Regions from separate parts of the Paracidovorax wautersii genome, predicted to be linked through region 3. Evidence: predicted binding sites of a transcription regulator. Region 3 holds the regulator's gene; each other region holds the start of a gene.
What was found. The regulator HrcA, encoded in region 3, represses chaperone genes, less so after heat shock. The targets are predictions, from matches to a motif close to TTAGCACTCNNNNNNNNNGAGTGCTAA.
Positions count from the first base shown of each region.

Region 1: rpoH (RNA polymerase sigma factor RpoH) is a predicted target of HrcA. The motif match lies at 2,651-2,677, and genes of this name have one in related genera.
Region 2: QE399_RS10475 (co-chaperone GroES) is a predicted target of HrcA. The motif match lies at 1,624-1,650, and genes of this name have one in related genera.

Region 1 covers NZ_JAVIZX010000001.1:405,852-411,424, forward strand. The annotation lists gene QE399_RS01885 (2-hydroxyacid dehydrogenase) at 1-392, opposite strand, end outside; gene QE399_RS01890 (mandelate racemase/muconate lactonizing enzyme family protein) at 429-1,625, opposite strand; gene QE399_RS01895 (FadR/GntR family transcriptional regulator) at 1,766-2,437, shown strand; gene rpoH (RNA polymerase sigma factor RpoH) at 2,708-3,649, shown strand; gene QE399_RS01905 (Bug family tripartite tricarboxylate transporter substrate binding protein) at 3,778-4,803, shown strand; gene QE399_RS01910 (Gfo/Idh/MocA family oxidoreductase) at 4,948-5,325, shown strand; gene QE399_RS01915 (Crp/Fnr family transcriptional regulator) at 5,468-5,573, shown strand, end outside.
Region 2 covers NZ_JAVIZX010000001.1:2,316,453-2,322,025, reverse strand. The annotation lists gene QE399_RS10485 (cytochrome c-type biogenesis protein) at 1-207, shown strand, start outside; gene ccmI (c-type cytochrome biogenesis protein CcmI) at 204-1,523, shown strand; gene QE399_RS10475 (co-chaperone GroES) at 1,739-2,029, shown strand; gene groL (chaperonin GroEL) at 2,128-3,777, shown strand; gene QE399_RS10465 (TonB-dependent siderophore receptor) at 3,975-5,573, opposite strand, start outside.
Region 3 covers NZ_JAVIZX010000001.1:182,443-188,015, reverse strand. The annotation lists gene rapZ (RNase adapter RapZ) at 1-180, opposite strand, end outside; gene recN (DNA repair protein RecN) at 184-1,947, opposite strand; gene QE399_RS00865 (NAD kinase) at 1,949-2,845, opposite strand; gene hrcA (heat-inducible transcriptional repressor HrcA) at 2,874-3,878, shown strand; tRNA gene QE399_RS00855 (tRNA-Ile) at 3,927-4,003, shown strand; gene QE399_RS00850 (DUF4142 domain-containing protein) at 4,198-4,482, opposite strand; gene QE399_RS00845 (response regulator) at 4,572-4,943, shown strand; gene QE399_RS00840 (nucleotidyltransferase family protein) at 5,219-5,573, shown strand, end outside.

The DNA of each region.
Region 1 (5,573 bases), 220 kb from region 3:
TCGTCGTGCTGGGGCCGTGCCGCATACGACTGCGCCCAGGCCTCGGCATCCAGGCGCGCCGGGTACTTCCAGAGCTGCAGCGAATGCTCAAGGATGGCGTGCAGCGTGAATTCGGCGATCGGCACCTCGTGCCCGTGCACATTGCACACCGGGGTGCCTGCGGGTAGCGCCGCCAGCGCGATCTGCTCCGCGCCGGCGCCTGGCACATGCACCAGGCGGCAGCGCAGGCGTGCGGCCTCGTCGGCCGTTATGCTGTTGCTGATGACCACATCCGCCGCGATGTCCCCTGTCTCGGGAAATCGGTCGAGGCCTTGCACCTCATGGCCCGCCCCCAGCAGCGCCTGCAGGCGCGGTGCGTTGGGGGCGTGGAGTCCGACGATCTTGATCTGCATGGAAGACGTTTCTGTAGAGGGGATGAAGGGAGTCACTCAGCGGGTCTCGCGCACGATGAGCCCGGGCTGCTGCTTGAAGCTGTCCTGCAGCTTCGTGCCCAGCCCGGCAGCGACGGGAGGCTGGGCCTCGCCGCCTTCGATCACGGGCAGTTGCGTGACGATGTCGCGGTACCAGGTGGCCAGCGTGGCGCGCACCACCTCCTGGTAGATCGCGGTGGGCGCATGCAGCGCCATGTGCAGCCCGGCCATCAGCGTGACGGGGCCCGTGCAGTCGTGCGGTGCCAGCGGCCGGTTGTAGGCCTGCGCCAGGGCGGCGATCTTGCGGCCCTCGGTGAAGCCGCCGCACCAGGCCAGGTCCAGCATGACCACGTCGAGCGCGTCGCCGGCCAGCAGGTCGCGGAAGGGGCGCAGCCCGCCCAGGGTCTCGCTGCCGCAGATCTGCACGCGCGTGCGGCGGCGCAGGTCGGCCAGGCCGGCCACATCGTCCATCTTGTTCAGCGGGTCTTCGACCCAGAACACGTCGTAGTCCTCCAGCGCCTGGCAGATGCGCAGCGCCGAGTGCCCGCCGAACAGGCTGTGCAGCTCGCACATCACCTCGATCTGGTTGCCCACGGCCTCGCGGATCCGGCGGAACGGCTCCAGGCCCTTTTCCAGGTCCGGCAGGCTGATGAGGTGGCCCTGGCTGGCGGGTGCGTAGATGTCGAACGGCCAGATCTTCATGGCCTTGTAGCCCTCGGCCAGCAGGCTCTTGGCCAGCGTGCCGGCGTCGCGCATGAAGGCGACCTGGTCGTCGTAGGGGCCGTCGGACTGGTCGGTGGCCCCGATGTCGCGGCGCTTGCCGTTGGTGTTGAACGCGTAGCCCGCGCAGGTGTTGTAGACCGGAATCGTGGGCCGCGCACCGCCGCCCAGCGCTTGGTAGATGGGCACGCCCTGCCGCTGGCCGGCCAGGTCCCACAGGGCGATGTCCACCGCGCTGGCGGCACGCACTTCGGCGCCCGAGCTGTTGTAGCCCACATAGGGCGTGAGCAGATGGCGCGAGATGCCCTCGATATGCCGCGCGTCGCGCCCCAGCAGCCAGGGCGCCAGCTCTTCGTGCAGGCAGGTATCGACGGTGGCCGCGCCGCGAAAGGTTTCGCCCAGGCCGACCAGGCCGTCGTCGGTGGCGAGCTCCAGCCAGATCAGGCTGGGGCGGTCCGGCAGCCGGTAGGTGCGCAGGGATCGGATGGTTGACATTGTTTACAGCTTTTTATATCTTTAGCGAACAGGCGACAGTGTGTTTCGGTAGGAAAACAGTGTCTTTTCTCTGTCATCCGGCTGTCAATTGCAATCACTCCGTCGTTTTCCCTGTAAATTTCTGACAAGAGCAACCGCTGATGCTGGGTGACAAGGTCTATGCCGATCTGCTGCAACTGCTGGGCACGCCCGGCTTCGAGCCCCGCGCACGCATGCCGGCGGAAACGGCGCTGGCCGAGCGGCTGGGCGTCTCCCGGCCAGTGCTGCGGCAAGCCCTGTCCCGCCTGCGGGACGAAGGGCTGGTGCAGACACTCAAGGGCTCGGGCAACTTCGTGGCCGACACGCTGCCCACGCGCGAGGCGCCGTTCTTCGGCACGCTGAACCACATCGCGGACATCCGCGCGTTCCTGGAATTCCGCTGCTGCATGGAAGGAGAGGCAGCCGCTCTCGCGGCTCTCGCGCGCACGGCGGACCAGCTGGAACACATCCGGGCCTGCCGCGACCGGTTCGAGCAGGCGCTGACCCACGGCCGGGAAGCGCTGGAGGAAGACATCGCCTTCCATGAGGCGATCTCGCAGGCCTGCGGCAACCGGTTCTTCGGCATGACGATTGCCGCCTTCGCCCCGCAGACGCGCTTCAGCATCGGCCTGGTGCGCAGCATTGCCGGCAAACCCCGGGGCGAGCGCCTGGCCGATGTCTGCCGCGAGCACGCCCACATCGAGCAAGCCATCGCCCAGCAGGACGCGCCCGCCGCCCGCCAGGCCATGGAATCCCACCTGCGCGGAGGCATCGCCCGCTTGTTCGGCCAGTGAGCCGTATCTACCGGTCCGGGCCCGCGGCGATTAGGCGGGGTTCGGGCAACACTGTGTTCGCCAAGCGCGGCAGCGGCAGGCTTTGGGAGGTGCCACCAGGCACTTTCACTACCAAAAATATAGCTACAAGTGCTTGATTTAAAAGCGCTAGAGCCCACTTTTAGCATCAACCCGGAATCCGCTCCGTCCTACGAATTCGCGGGAACTCGTCCCTTAGCACTCCCTCTAACGGAGTGCTAACATGATTGCCTGGAAGAAAGGATTTCTGGAATGACTGTTCAATCTGGAACCGCGACGACGACCCTGGCGCATGCCAACCCCTGGGCGCTCGTGCCGCCCCTGGGGAATCTGGATGCCTATATCTCGGCCGTCAACCGCCTTCCCCTGCTGACGCTCGAAGAAGAGCAGAAATACGCGCGCCAGCTCAAGGAAAACAACGACGTGGACGCTGCCGGCCGGCTGGTGATGTCGCACCTGCGCCTGGTCGTGTCCATCGCCCGCCAGTACCTGGGCTATGGCCTGCCGCACGGCGACCTGATCCAGGAAGGCAACGTCGGCCTGATGAAAGCCGTCAAGCGCTTCGACCCCGACCAGGGCGTGCGCCTGGTGAGCTACGCCATGCACTGGATCAAGGCCGAGATCCACGAGTACATCCTGAAGAACTGGCGCATGGTGAAGGTGGCGACCACCAAGAGCCAGCGCAAGCTGTTCTTCAACCTGCGCTCGATGAAGCAGGGGTTCAAGGCCGACGCCGCTGCGGCAGACGCTGGCACGCACCGCGAGACACTGACCGACCACGAGATCGATGCCGTGGCCGCGCACCTGAACGTCAAGCGCGAGGAAGTGATCGAGATGGAAACCCGCCTCTCGGGCGGCGACGTGCTGCTGGACCCCTCTCCATCCGACGACGGCGAGCAGGCCTTCGGCCCCATCGCCTACCTGGCGGACGGCTCCCATGAGCCCACGGCCATGATCGAAAGCCGCCAGCGCGACGTGTTGGCGACGGACGGCATTGCCACGGCCCTGGAGAGCCTGGACGACCGCAGCCGCCGCATCGTGGAAGAGCGCTGGCTCAAGGTGAACGACGATGGCTCCGGCGGCATGACGCTGCACGAACTGGCCGCGGTCTACGGCGTGAGCGCCGAGCGCATCCGCCAGATCGAGGTGGCCGCCATGAAGAAGATGAAGAAGGCGCTGGCCGAGTACGCCTGACGCCTGCCCCTCGCCCTGCAGGGCGGGGCGATAATCCGGCGCGCGGTCCCCCAGGGCCGCGCGCCTTTTTCATGGCCGGACGGGCAGCACGCCCCGCGCACCGCGCCCGGCCCCTGGAGTCCATCGCCATGCCCTGCACCCTGCCCTTGTCCACCCGCCGCGCCGCACTGCGGCTGATCACGCTCTCTGCCCTCTGTGCCGCAGCCGCGGGCAGCGCTGTCGCGCAGTCCACGCCTGCCACCCCGGGCTGGCCGACCAAGCCGCTGCGCATCGTCGTGGGCTTTCCGCCCGGGTCCTCGCCCGACCTCACCGCGCGCACGTTCTCGGAGCCGCTGGCGCAGGCGATCGGCCAGCCGGTGATCGTCGAGAACAAGGTGGGCGCGGGCGGCAACATCGGCGCCGACGCCGTGGCCAAGGCCACCGACGGCCACACCATCGGCCTGTTCATCAACGGCAACATGACCATCGCTCGGCTCATCAACCCGGCCGTGCCGTACGACCCGCAGAAGGACCTGGCGCCGCTGAGCCTGATCGGCGTCTCGCCGCTGGTGCTGACCGCGCCGGTCGGCCAGAGCGGCGTGCCCGCCACCGGCGATGCACGCGCCTTCCTGGAAGCCGCGCGCCAGGCCGGCGACCGCTGGAGCTACGGCACGCCGGGCGTGGGCACCGTCGGCCACCTGGGCACCGAGCTGCTCAAGGCCCGCGCGGGCATCGCCCCGGTGCACGTGCCCTACCCCGGCTACCCACAGGTGGCCACGGCCATGCTGGGCGGGCAGCTGCAGATGGCCCTGCTGCCGCCGGCGCTGGCGCTGGCCCAGGAGCGCACGGGCAAGCTGCGCCTGATCGGCGTGACCTCCGCCGGCCGCAGCACGCTGGCGCCCGGCGTGCCCAGCCTGGCTGAAGCAGGTGTGAAGGATCTGAACCTGGAGATCTGGAACGCCTTCGCCGCGCCCGCCTCCATGCCGGCGCCCGTGCGGGCCCGCCTGTCGGCCGCCATCGTGGAGATCGCACGCAGCCCGGACATCCGCGCCAAGCTGTTCCAGCAGGGCTGGCAGGCGGTGGGCAGTTCGGCCGAAGGCCTGGCCAACCGCATCCAGGCGGACACCGCCACCATGGGCCGGGTGATCCGCGAGCAGAAGATCCGCGCCGAATAGCCGCGCGCCCGGCCGTAGCGAGCCGGTGGGCACACCGCCCGCGGGACGGCTGCGGCCACCCTGCCCTGCAGCCCAACATTGATGTAGGTCATGCCGGTCCGGCGGCCCCGCCGGCAGACTGTGGGTTTCCATTGGAGACCCTGCATGCCTTCCTTCCGCATCGCTGTCATCGGCGCCGGCCAGACCGGCGCTCCCCTCTTGCAACAGCTGCTGGAGGCTCCCTTCGTCGAGCTGGCCGGTGTGGCCGACCTCGATCTGGACATGCCGGGCATCGCCCTGGCGCGCCAGCACGGCGTGGCGGTCACCACCCAGTTTCTGGACCTGCTGGGTGCCGGCACGCCGGTGGACATCGTCATCGACGTGACCGGCCAGAGCGCCGTGCGCGACGCCCTGCGCAAGCACATGGTGGACAGCGGCAACACCCACACGGTGATCATGCATGAGCGCATCGCGCTGCTGCTGATGTCGCTGTCGGCCGGCCAGCATGTGTCCGGCAAGCACGGCGATCTGGCCTACGCCTGACCGCCCCGCCTTTACTCCTGAATCAATAGCTGATTGCGCTTGCTCCTATTGGGCTGAAGGCAATTTTCCACCCAACCCCGCCGACAGCCCAGCCCCGGGGCCTGCAGCGCCCGGAGCCACCCGACCCGATGGCCCTTCTTCCATGACACATACCGACGAGCCGGCCCGCAAAACCTGTCCTGACTGCGCCTGCCAGCCACAATGCCTGCTGGGCCGCCAGGACGACGCGGTGCGCGAAGCCTGGGCGC
Region 2 (5,573 bases), 2.1 Mb from region 3:
CGCTACGGCGCCTTCGTGCACTACTCGCCGCCGTTCCAGGCGTCGACCTGGCTGCTGTGGATCGGCCCGTTCGCCCTGGCAGTCCTGGGCCTGTTCGGGCTCGCGACCATCCTGCGCCGGCGCGCCGTCCGCGGCTACCCCCGCCCATTGACCGAAGCACAGCGCGCCCGGGCGCGCCAGCTGCTGGATGAGGAGTCGAACCCGTGAGTGCAATCTGGCCCCTGTGGGCAAGCGCCCTGGTCTTGCTGCTGCTGGCGATGGCCGTCCTGATCTGGCCGCTGATGCGGGAGCCCGACAAGGCGCCTGCCGAAGACGAAGACCGGGCCGCCGCGCAGCTGCGCCGCGTGTACCAGGCCCAGCGCGAAGAGCTGGAGCGTGAATGGGCGCACCAGACGATGGGACCCGCCGACCGGGCACAGGCGCTGGAAGAACTGCAACGCCGGCTGCTGGACGATACGGATGCCCTGGCGGCAGGTGCCGCCGCCAAGGCCGCCCGCGCCCCGGCCCTGCCCGAGCGCGTGTGGCTGCGCCGCAGCCTCGCCGGCCTGCTGGCCCTGGCGCTGCCCGTGGCCGCGCTGGCGCTGTACCTGAAGGTGGGCGATCCGCAGGCCGCCGCGACGGTGGCAGCCGCGGAGCCGCAGAGCCACGCCACCAGCGGGGTCGATGTCGACACCATGGTCAGCGGGCTGGCCTCGCGGCTGGCGCAGGCCCCGGACGACGTGGAGGGCTGGATCGTTCTTGCCCGGTCGTACGAGGTGCAGGAACAATTCCAGAAGGCCGCCGATGCCTACCGCCAGGCCATCGCCGCGGCGCAGCGCGGAACCTTCCCGGCCGGCCTGCAGGCCAAGCTGCATGCGGACCTGGCCGATGCCCTGGCGTCCTCCCGGGACGGGCAGATGGACGGGCCCGTGGAGCAGGCGCTCGCCGACGCGCTGCGCCTCGACCCCTTGCAGCCCAAGGCGCTGGCGCTGGCCGGCTCGGCCGCGGTGCGCAGGGGCGATGCGGCGGCGGCCCGGCAACACTGGCAGCAGCTGCTGGCCCAGCTGGAACCAGGCACCGACATGGCTCTGCGGGTGCAGAACGACCTGCAGAGGCTGGACGGCCTGTCGGGCGCAGCCCCCGTGACCGAAGGCGGCGACGGCAGCGCCCAGGGCACCGCCGGCGCATCCGCGCCGCTTCTGTCCTCCGTGCACGGCACGGTTCGCCTCGGTCCGGCGATGGCCGCGCAGGTGCGCGAAGGGGACACGCTGTTCATCGCAGCCCGCGCGGAGGAAGCGGGGCGCACGCCCGTCGCCGTGCTCAAGCTGGACGCGGGCAGCTTTCCCGTTGCGTTCACGCTGGATGATCGCCATGCCATGTCGCCCGAGCTGCGCCTGTCCCGCTTCCGGTCCGTGACCGTTCAGGCCTGGGTGTCGCGTTCCGGCTCGGCATCGCGCACGACCGGACAGCCCACCAGCACCGCCCAGCCGGCAGGTTCCGCATCCGCCCCGGTCGAACTGGTCATCGATCACCTGACGCCATAGTGCGGACAGGGGTTCGGACAGCCCGGGTGCCGGGCTGTGCCCCCGCAAATCGCGCGTCTGCAGCCAGGTGGACTTGAAACCGTCACGAATGCCCGTATCATTAGCACTCGATGCAGGAGAGTGCTAACAGCGCCCGCCTGCTGACTTTCGCAAGCGCTCGCACCCAGCGGGCGCCGTGTTGATATCCCAGTCCTTTTTGACCCAGGAGAGATGCAATGAACCTTCGCCCTCTGCACGATCGCGTGATCGTCAAGCGTATTGAAAGCGAAACCACGACCGCTTCCGGCATCGTGATCCCCGACAACGCTGCCGAAAAGCCCGATCAAGGTGAAGTGCTGGCCGTCGGCCCCGGCAAGAAGAACGACAAGGGCGAAGTCGTCGCCCTGAACGTGAAGGTCGGTGACCGCGTTCTGTTCGGCAAGTACTCGGGCCAGACCGTCAAGGTCCATGGCGACGAGCTGCTGGTGATGAAGGAAGACGACCTGTTCGCCGTGGTCGAGAAGTAATTTCTTCTCCCCATCGAACACTCTAATTTCCATAGCTGCATGCGCTTGATACATAAGCGCTAGCGGCCAATTTGAACCCCATTTTGTAGGAGCCAATCATGGCAGCAAAAGACGTAGTTTTCGGCGGCGAAGCCCGCGCACGCATGGTTGAAGGCGTGAACGTTCTGGCCAACGCGGTCAAGGTCACCCTGGGCCCCAAGGGCCGCAACGTGGTGCTGGAGCGCTCGTTCGGCGCCCCCACCGTGACCAAGGACGGCGTGTCCGTGGCCAAGGAAATCGAACTCAAGGACAAGCTGCAGAACATGGGCGCCCAGCTCGTGAAGGAAGTGGCCTCCAAGACCAACGACATCGCTGGTGACGGCACCACGACCGCTACCGTGCTGGCCCAGGCCATCGTGCGGGAAGGCTCCAAGTACGTGGCCGCCGGCCTGAACCCGATGGACCTGAAGCGCGGCATCGACAAGGCGGTGGTGGCCCTGGTCGAAGAGCTGAAGAAGGCTTCCAAGGCCACGACGACCTCCAAGGAAATCGCCCAAGTGGGTTCGATCTCCGCCAACTCCGACGAGTCCGTGGGCAAGATCATTGCCGACGCGATGGACAAGGTCGGCAAGGAAGGCGTGATCACCGTGGAAGACGGCAAGAGCCTGGACAACGAGCTGGATGTCGTGGAAGGCATGCAGTTCGACCGCGGCTACCTGTCGCCCTACTTCATCAACAACCCCGAAAAGCAAGCCGCGATTCTGGACAACCCCTTCGTGCTGCTGTTCGACAAGAAGATCAGCAACATCCGTGACCTGCTGCCCACGCTGGAGCAAGTCGCCAAGGCCGGTCGTCCCCTGCTGATCATTGCCGAAGAAGTCGAAGGCGAAGCCCTGGCGACCCTGGTGGTGAACACGATCCGCGGCATCCTGAAGGTCGTGGCCGTCAAGGCGCCTGGCTTCGGCGACCGCCGCAAGGCCATGCTGGAAGACATCGCCATCCTGACGGGCGGCAAGGTCATCGCAGAAGAAGTGGGCCTGACGCTCGAGAAGGTCACGTTGGCCGACCTGGGCCAAGCCAAGACCATCGAAGTGGGCAAGGAAAACACGATCATCATCGACGGCGCCGGCGCTGCGGGTGACATCGAAGCCCGCGTCAAGCAGATCCGCATCCAGATCGAAGAAGCCACCAGCGACTACGACCGCGAGAAGCTGCAAGAGCGCGTGGCCAAGCTGGCCGGCGGCGTGGCCGTGATCAAGGTCGGCGCAGCCACCGAAGTCGAGATGAAGGAAAAGAAGGCCCGCGTGGAAGACGCCCTGCACGCGACCCGCGCTGCAGTGGAAGAAGGCATCGTGGCCGGTGGCGGCGTGGCCCTGCTGCGCGCCAAGCAAGCCGTGGGCGACAAGGTCAAGGGTGACAACGTCGACCAGGAAGCCGGCATCAAGCTGGTGCTGAAGGCTGTCGAAGCGCCCCTGCGCGAGATCGTCTACAACGCCGGTGGCGAGCCCTCGGTGGTGGTCAACAAGGTGCTGGAAGGCTCCGGCAACTTCGGCTTCAACGCCGCCAACGACACCTACGGCGACATGCTCGAACTGGGCATTCTGGACCCGACGAAGGTGACCCGCACGGCCCTGCAGAACGCCGCTTCCGTGGCCTCGCTGCTGCTGACGACCGAAGCCATGGTCGCCGAAGCACCGAAGGACGACGCTCCCGCCGGTGGCATGCCCGACATGGGCGGCATGGGTGGCATGGGCGGCATGGGCATGTAATCGCAGCCCGCCCGGCTGCTGCCGCAGGCAAGGGCTTCGGCCCTGCCTGCCACGCATCCACAAAAAAGCCCCGCAGGTCGCAAGGCCTGCGGGGCTTTTCTTATGGTCAGATCCCGGCAACGGAGGACGCTCCGAACCGGATGCCCCGCCCGCCCGGGCCGGGCGCCGCCGGCACCGGGCGCGACCGGTGCTTGCGCTCAGAACCGGTAGGTGGCGGTCAGCACGGCTTTGCGCCGCTCCGCCCACCAGCAGTCGCCGCGGGCCAGGCAGGTGCTCACATACTTCTTGTCCGCCACGTTGTTGATGTTGAGCGCATAGCGCCAGTGCTGGCTGTCATAGGCGAACAACGCATCGCCCACCACGGAAGACGGCACGCGCGGGCCGGTACCGTCCCGGAAAGCGGAGAGATAGCGGGCGCCCGCACCCACCGAGAAGCCGGTGACGCCACCCAGCGAGAAGCGGTACAGACCCCACACCGCCGCTTGGTTGCGCGGCAGGCCTTCCAGCGTTTTGTCCACGTCGGTGTAGTTGTAGTGCGCAATCAGGTCGAACACCGTCGACAGGCGGGTCTTCAGTTCCAGCTCCACGCCCTTGTTCTTGGTTTCGCCCGCCTGCAGCCGGTTGCCAGGATTGACAGGGTCGGCGATCAGCTGGTTCTTTTCCTTCAGCTGGTAGACCGACGCCGTGAAGGTGGTCGCGCTGCCCTCGGGCATGTACTTCAGTCCGGCCTCAATCTGCTCACCTTCGAGCGGCTTGAACCGGGCACCGGATACGGGGCTGGTGCCGCTGACGGGCGTGAACGACTCCGCATAGCTGAGGTACGGCGTCCAGCCCCCCGCCAGCTGGTACATCACGCCCAGGCGCTTGGTCGTGTCGCTGGAGCGTTCGTCGGGCGTGCCGTCCACGGCGCTGGTCACGCGGTCGTGGCGCAGGCCGGCAATGAAGATCCAACGGTCCCATTTCATCTGGTCCTGCACGTACAGGCCCGTCTGCCGCTGTTGGTTGCCCGCCACCGGCACGGCGCTCACCGCGGGCCGCCCGGTGTACACGGGCGAGAAGGCATCGATGGGCAGGTCGTAGGCATCGCCGGAGTCGGTCTTATCCTCGGTCTGGCGGTTCCAGTCCACCCCCAGCAGCAGCTGGTGCTGCAGGCGGCCGGTGTTGAGCCGGCCCAGCACGTTGGTATCCACCGTCGCCATGCGCGTGCGGGTGGTGTTTTCGCCGTACAGGCGGCCGATCACACGCTGGTTCACGGGGTCGTCGCCAAAGCCGCCCGGGATGCGGAAGAAGTCGGCGTAGTGGTACGCGCCCCGGTTGTCGTTGCGCGCGTAACGCAGGTTCTGGCGCACGGCCCAGGCGTCGTTGAAGCGGTGTTCGAACTGGTAGCCGAGCGTCTGTCGGTCGGTGTTGTAGTAGTCACCCGGGTCGCCGATGAAGCGGCTGGTCGGCAGCTTGCCGTTGGGGTTGGGCAGCAGCGTGCCCGACCAGGGCAGGAACTGCGCCACGCTGCCCGTGCGGTCCTGCTGCCAGTGCGCCTGCAGCAGCAGGGACGTGGCGGCGTTGGGGCGCCACATCAGCGATGGCGCCACCAGCCGGCGGTCATCCTGCACATGGTCCACCTGGGTGTCGGCATCGCGGGCCACGGCGACCAACCGGTACGACCACTGGCCGTCGGCGGTGAGCGGGCCGGTCAGGTCGGCCTGCAGCTGCTTGCGGTTCCAGGTGCCGATCTGCACACCGACCTCGCGCTGCGTTTCCTGCAAGGGGCGCTTGCTCACCATGTTGACCACGCCCGC
Region 3 (5,573 bases):
CACGTCCATGGCGATGGCCACGCGGTTGCCGTGGTGCTGGTGCTCCAGCGCGACGAACGATGCCAGCAACTCCGGCGGCAGGTTGTCCACGCAGTAGTAGCCGGCGTCCTCCAGCGCGTGCAGTGCGACGGATTTACCGGAGCCGGACATGCCGGTGATCAGAACGATGTCGAGGGCCATGCGTCAGCGCGCTTTCGTCGTGGGTTGGGCCGGGGCTTTTTTCACTGCTGCTTTGCGGGCCGCCGGTGCTTTCGGGGCCATGCCGGCGGACGGAGCATCGGCAAGCGCTGCCGCCGGCCTGGCCGCCCCCTCCAGCATCTCGCGCGCATGGGCCAGCGTGGTGGCCGACACGCGCTCGCCGCCCAGCATGCGCGCCAGCTCCTGGACCCGTTCTTCATGCCGCGCAGGCGTGACGGCGCTGGTGGTTCCCTCGGCGCGCTTGTGCTTGGCTACGACCAGGTGGTGGTGGGCGCAGGCGGCCACTTGCGGCAGATGGGTGACGGCCAGCACCTGGCGGTCGCGGCCGAGCTGCTGCATCAGGCGCCCGACCGTCTCGGCCACGGCGCCGCCGACGCCCGAATCCACCTCGTCAAAGATGAGCGTGGGTGCTTCGCCCAGTTCGCTGGTGGTCACGGAAATGGCCAGCGAGATGCGCGACAGCTCGCCGCCGGAGGCCACCTTGCCGATGGGCTTGGGCGTCATGCCGGGGTGGCTGCTGACCAGGAAGCTGATGGCATCGATGCCTTGCGGTCCGGGCTCGGTGGCGGGCTCCACGGACACCGCGAAGCGGCCCCCGGTCATGCCCAGGCCCTGCATCGCCTGGGTGATGGCCTGCGCCAGGCGCGGGGCGGCCTGCGTGCGCTGCTGCGACAGGGCCCGTGCAGCCTTCTGGTAGACAGCCGCCGTCGTGCGCTCCTGCGCTTCCAGCGCCGCCAGGTCGGCCGCGGAGTCGAGCTGGCGCAGTTCGGCCTTCCAGCCTTCGAGCAAGCCCGGCAGCTCGGCCGGGGTGCGCTTGTAGCGGCGCGCCAGCGACATCCATTGCGACAGCCGCTCATCCAGAGCCTGAAGCCGTTCCGGGTCCAGGTCGGTATGCCGCAGGTAGCCCTGCAGCGAATGGGCTACGTCGCCGGCCTGGGCGATGCAGGACGTGAGCACTTCCCTCATCGCCTGCAGCGCCTCGTCCATGTGCTCATGGTCCTGCAGCAGGTCCTGCGCCTGCGCCAGGCGGCCCAGGGCGCCGCTGTCGTCGTCTTCCAGGGCGCTGAGCGCGCCCTGGGCGCTGTCGAGCAGCGTCTGCGCGTTCGACAGCCGCGTGTGCTGGGCGTTGAGTTCGTCCCACTCGTCCGCCCGGGGGGACAGCTTGTCGACCTCGCCCACCTGCCACTGCAGGCGCTCGCGCTCCTGCTGCAGCGTGTCCTGCGCGGCGCGGGCCTGGGCCAGCGCGCGCTGTGCATCGCGCCACGCGCTCCACAGCACCGCCAGGGACTGGGTCTGCGCGCCGGCGTAGGCGTCGAGCAGGCCGCGTACCGCCTCGGGCCGGGTCAGGCTCTGCCAGGCGTGCTGGCCATGGATGTCCAGCAGGTGGTCGCCGATGGCGCGCATCTGCGCGGCCGTGGCCGGAATGCCGTTCACCCACGCCCGGCTCTTGCCCTGCACATCGATCGTGCGGCGAAGCAGCAAGGTGTCTTCCTGCGGAATGCCGGCTTCGTCCAGCCAGACCGACAGGGCGGCCGGACCGTCGAACTCGGCACAGATGTCGGTGCGCTGCGCACCTTCCCGGATCACGCCGGTATCGGCGCGGGCGCCCAGCAGCATCTGCAGCGCGTCGATCAGGATGGATTTGCCCGCACCGGTTTCGCCGGTGAGCACGGTGAAGCCGGTGTGCAGGTCCAGGTCGAGCGCCTCGACGATCACGAAGTCGCGCAGCGCGATCCGCTTGAGCGCCATGTCAGGAGCCCCCTTCGTTCCAGCGCAGCTTCTTGCGCAGGGTGGCGAAGTAGTTCCAGCCCCGCGGATGCAGGAAGTGCACGCAGTGCTCCGAGCGCTGCACCAGGATGCGGTCGCCATGCTGCAGCGAGGCGAGCGACTGCATGTCGAAATTCGCGCTGATGTCGCGCCCGCCCACCACCTCCACCGCAACCTCGGTGGCGTCGGACAGCACGATGGGCCGGTTGGACAGGGTGTGCGGCGCGATCGGCACCAGCACCCAGCCGGGAATGGAAGGGTGCAGCATGGGGCCGCCGGCAGACAGCGAGTAGGCCGTGGAACCCGTGGGAGACGCGATGATGAGGCCGTCCGCGCGCTGGTTGGACACGAACTGCCCGCCGACCTCCACGCGCAGCTCCACCATGCCCGAGGTCGAACCCCGGTTTACCACCACGTCGTTCAGGGCCAGCGCTTCGAAGACGCACTCTGCGCCCCGCATCACGCGGGCGCGCATCAGGGGGCGCACGTCTTCTTCGTAATCACCGTCGAGCATCGGCGTGAGCACGGCCTCATAACCTTCCAGCGGAATGTCGGTGATGAAACCCAGGCGCCCCTGGTTGATGCCGATCAGCGGGGTGCGGTAGCTGGCCAGTTGCCGGCCGATGCCGAGCATGGTGCCATCCCCTCCGACGACCAGGCCCAAGTCGCACTGCGTGCCTATGCCTTCGACGTCCAGCACCTCATAGCCTGTCACTCCGGTATTCGCTGCGGTCTCTGCTTCCAATGTGACCGCGCAGCCCCGGCCGGCAAGAAAGCGGGCAATGTCCTCGATCGTCTGCCTTGAACTGCCGGAAGCCGCGCCAGACGTCGACGTCTGGTACTTGCCGATGAGCGCAACGCGCCGGAATTTAGGGTTCATTCAGAAATTACATCATTAAAATGAGTCAATGCTTGATGACCGTTCCAAGTTGTTGTTGAAAGCGCTCGTGGAGCGCTACATCGCGGACGGTCAGCCCGTGGGTTCGCGAACGCTGTCGCAGGCATCGGGGCTGGATCTCTCGCCCGCCACCATCCGCAACGTGATGGCAGACCTGGAAGGCCTGGGGCTGATTGCAAGCCCCCACACCTCGGCGGGGCGTATTCCCACCGCTAAGGGCTACCGGCTGTTCGTCGACACCATGCTCACCGTGCAGCGCGAGCAACTGATGGCGCCGCAGTTGGTGCCTGAACAGCCGCAGAAGGTCATTGCCAATGCTGCGCATTTGCTTTCCAACCTGTCGCAGTTCGTCGGGGTGGTCGTGGCGCCGCGCCGGGCTTCGATGTTTCGCCACATCGAGTTCCTGAGGCTTTCGGAGCGGCGCTTTCTGGTCATCATCGTCTCGCCTGAAGGCGACGTGCAAAACCGGGTGATCTTCACCGAACTGGACTATTCCCAGTCCCAACTGGTGGAAACCGCCAATTTCCTCAATGCGCACTACTCGGGCCTGACCATGGAACAGGTGCGCGAGCGTCTCAAGTCCGAGGTGGACAAGCTGCGCGGCGAGATCGCCACGCTGATGCAGGCAGCGGTGAATGCCGGAACGGAAGCCATGTCGCAGTCGCAGGATGAGGTGGTGTTCTCCGGCGAGCGCAACCTGCTGGCGGTCAGTGACTTCTCCAGTGACATGGGCAACCTGCGCAGGGCCTTCGACCTCTTCGAGCAAAAGACCCAAATCCTGCGACTGCTTGACGTAGCGAGCCAGGCCGAGGGCGTGCGCATCTTCATCGGTGGCGAAAGCCAGGTGGTTCCGTTTGAGGAACTGTCGGTGGTGAGCGCGCCTTACGAAGTGGATGGCCAGATCGTCGGAACCCTCGGCGTCATCGGTCCCACACGCATGCCTTATGACCGGATGATCCAGATCGTAGACATCACGTCCAAGCTGGTCAGCAATGCGCTGAGCCACCGCAGGTAAGCACTTACAATAGGCCGGCTGCCCCTGCCGCTGAAGGCGTTGGCGCATGGGGCGTTAGCTCAGTTGGTTAGAGCAGAGGACTCATAATCCTTTGGTCGCGGGTTCAAGTCCCTCACGCCCTACCACTTATTCAATGGTGACAACGATTTGGCGGATTTCCGTGCTGTTGCCGGAAGCTGCTGAAAGTTGCCGTTCAGTTTGCCGACAGTGTGTGCCTTGTCGTGGCGCTTTTGCCCGCTGCAACGGCAGTCTGCTCAGTACGTTCCAAACTACTGGACAGTCAGCAATCTTCCGGATCGATCCCGCTTAATCACGGGTGCTATTTGCGGCCCTTCTTCAAACCATCGGCATGCTCGCGATGCGCTTGCAAGGTAGGCAGGGTCTTGGTCGCAAAAGCCTTCAGATCGGCATCGTCAGCGTCCTTGCTGGCCTTCTCGAAAAGCGAGATGTCGGTCTTGTGGGCGTCGACTCCTACTTCGTCGATGAAAGTCTTGTCGAAGTCCCTGGCGCCCGACATCTTGTCGAGCTTGGACTGCTTGTCCGACGGCAACGCTGCGGGCAAGGCCGCACTCTTGTTGGCAGCACGGCGGAAGCGTGCAAGCACGTAGCGAAGGCAGTGGGAGAGGGGGTGGGTTCGTTGTGCAGCTTCCGGCCTGCCAGGCCGCACAAGCGCCTGCACCTCCTCGCAGGATTTTGGTTGTCGACGATAACAAGGATGTGGCCCGTTCGCTGGTCACTTTGTTGACGATGGAGGGCCATGAAGCGCGCGCCGCATACAGCGGTGCCGAGGCCGTGGAAGTTGCCCAAGAGATTCGCCCGGAAGTGGTCTTTATGGACATCGGCATGCCCAGCATGAACGGTCACCAAGCCTGCCGTCGCATACGCGAATTCGACTGGGGCAACGGAATCTCTCTAATTGCACTCACTGGTTGGGGGCAAGACGACGACCGCCTGCGGTCAGAGCAGGCCGGTTTCTATGCCCATCTGGTTAAGCCCTTGGAGTTCGACGACCTCGAGCGCGTTCTCAAGCACCTGCCCAGCCGTTCTCGGGACGGGAGCCCTTAGCTCGTACTGGGGGAAATGTTGCTTAGCGCGACACTAGCGTTGCTTGCTTTTGCGCTGAGACACTTCGAAGGTCAACGCGACTGCTGACACGGGATATGGAAAGCACGCGGACGGCAAACCCTGGGGCTACGCCCGGGAGGCCCTCACCAGGAAACCCGGTGCGTGAAGTTTTCCACGGAGCGACAACAAGTGGCCTTTTCCCAGCCGCCGTCAGTGGTGTACGGGTTGCGGTAAAAAAGTCGACTTAGGATGGGTATTCAAGGAGATGCTGTTGCATGGACGATCGACCAGAAGGGCAAGCAAGGTTTGCAGCCAGCATTCTTGCGGCTGGACATGGAAGCCGTATGGGCCATGTGCCGAAGGCGGCGTTTCGCGTTCAAGGACAAGCCATTCTTGAGCGCCAAGTTGCATCTTTGAGAGGTGCTGGCGTCGGCGAGATCTCGGTGGTTATCGGTCCCTACCGGGCGCAGCTAGAGCCATTGGTTGCCCACTGCAAAGCCCGATTAGTGCTCAATGAAACAGGATCCACTGATGTGGTCACCTCCCAGATGGCGGCGATCCAAGATCACTATCAAGTCCACGCAGGCCATGACATGTTGGTGCTGCTCGGAGACCTCCCCTCCCTGATGT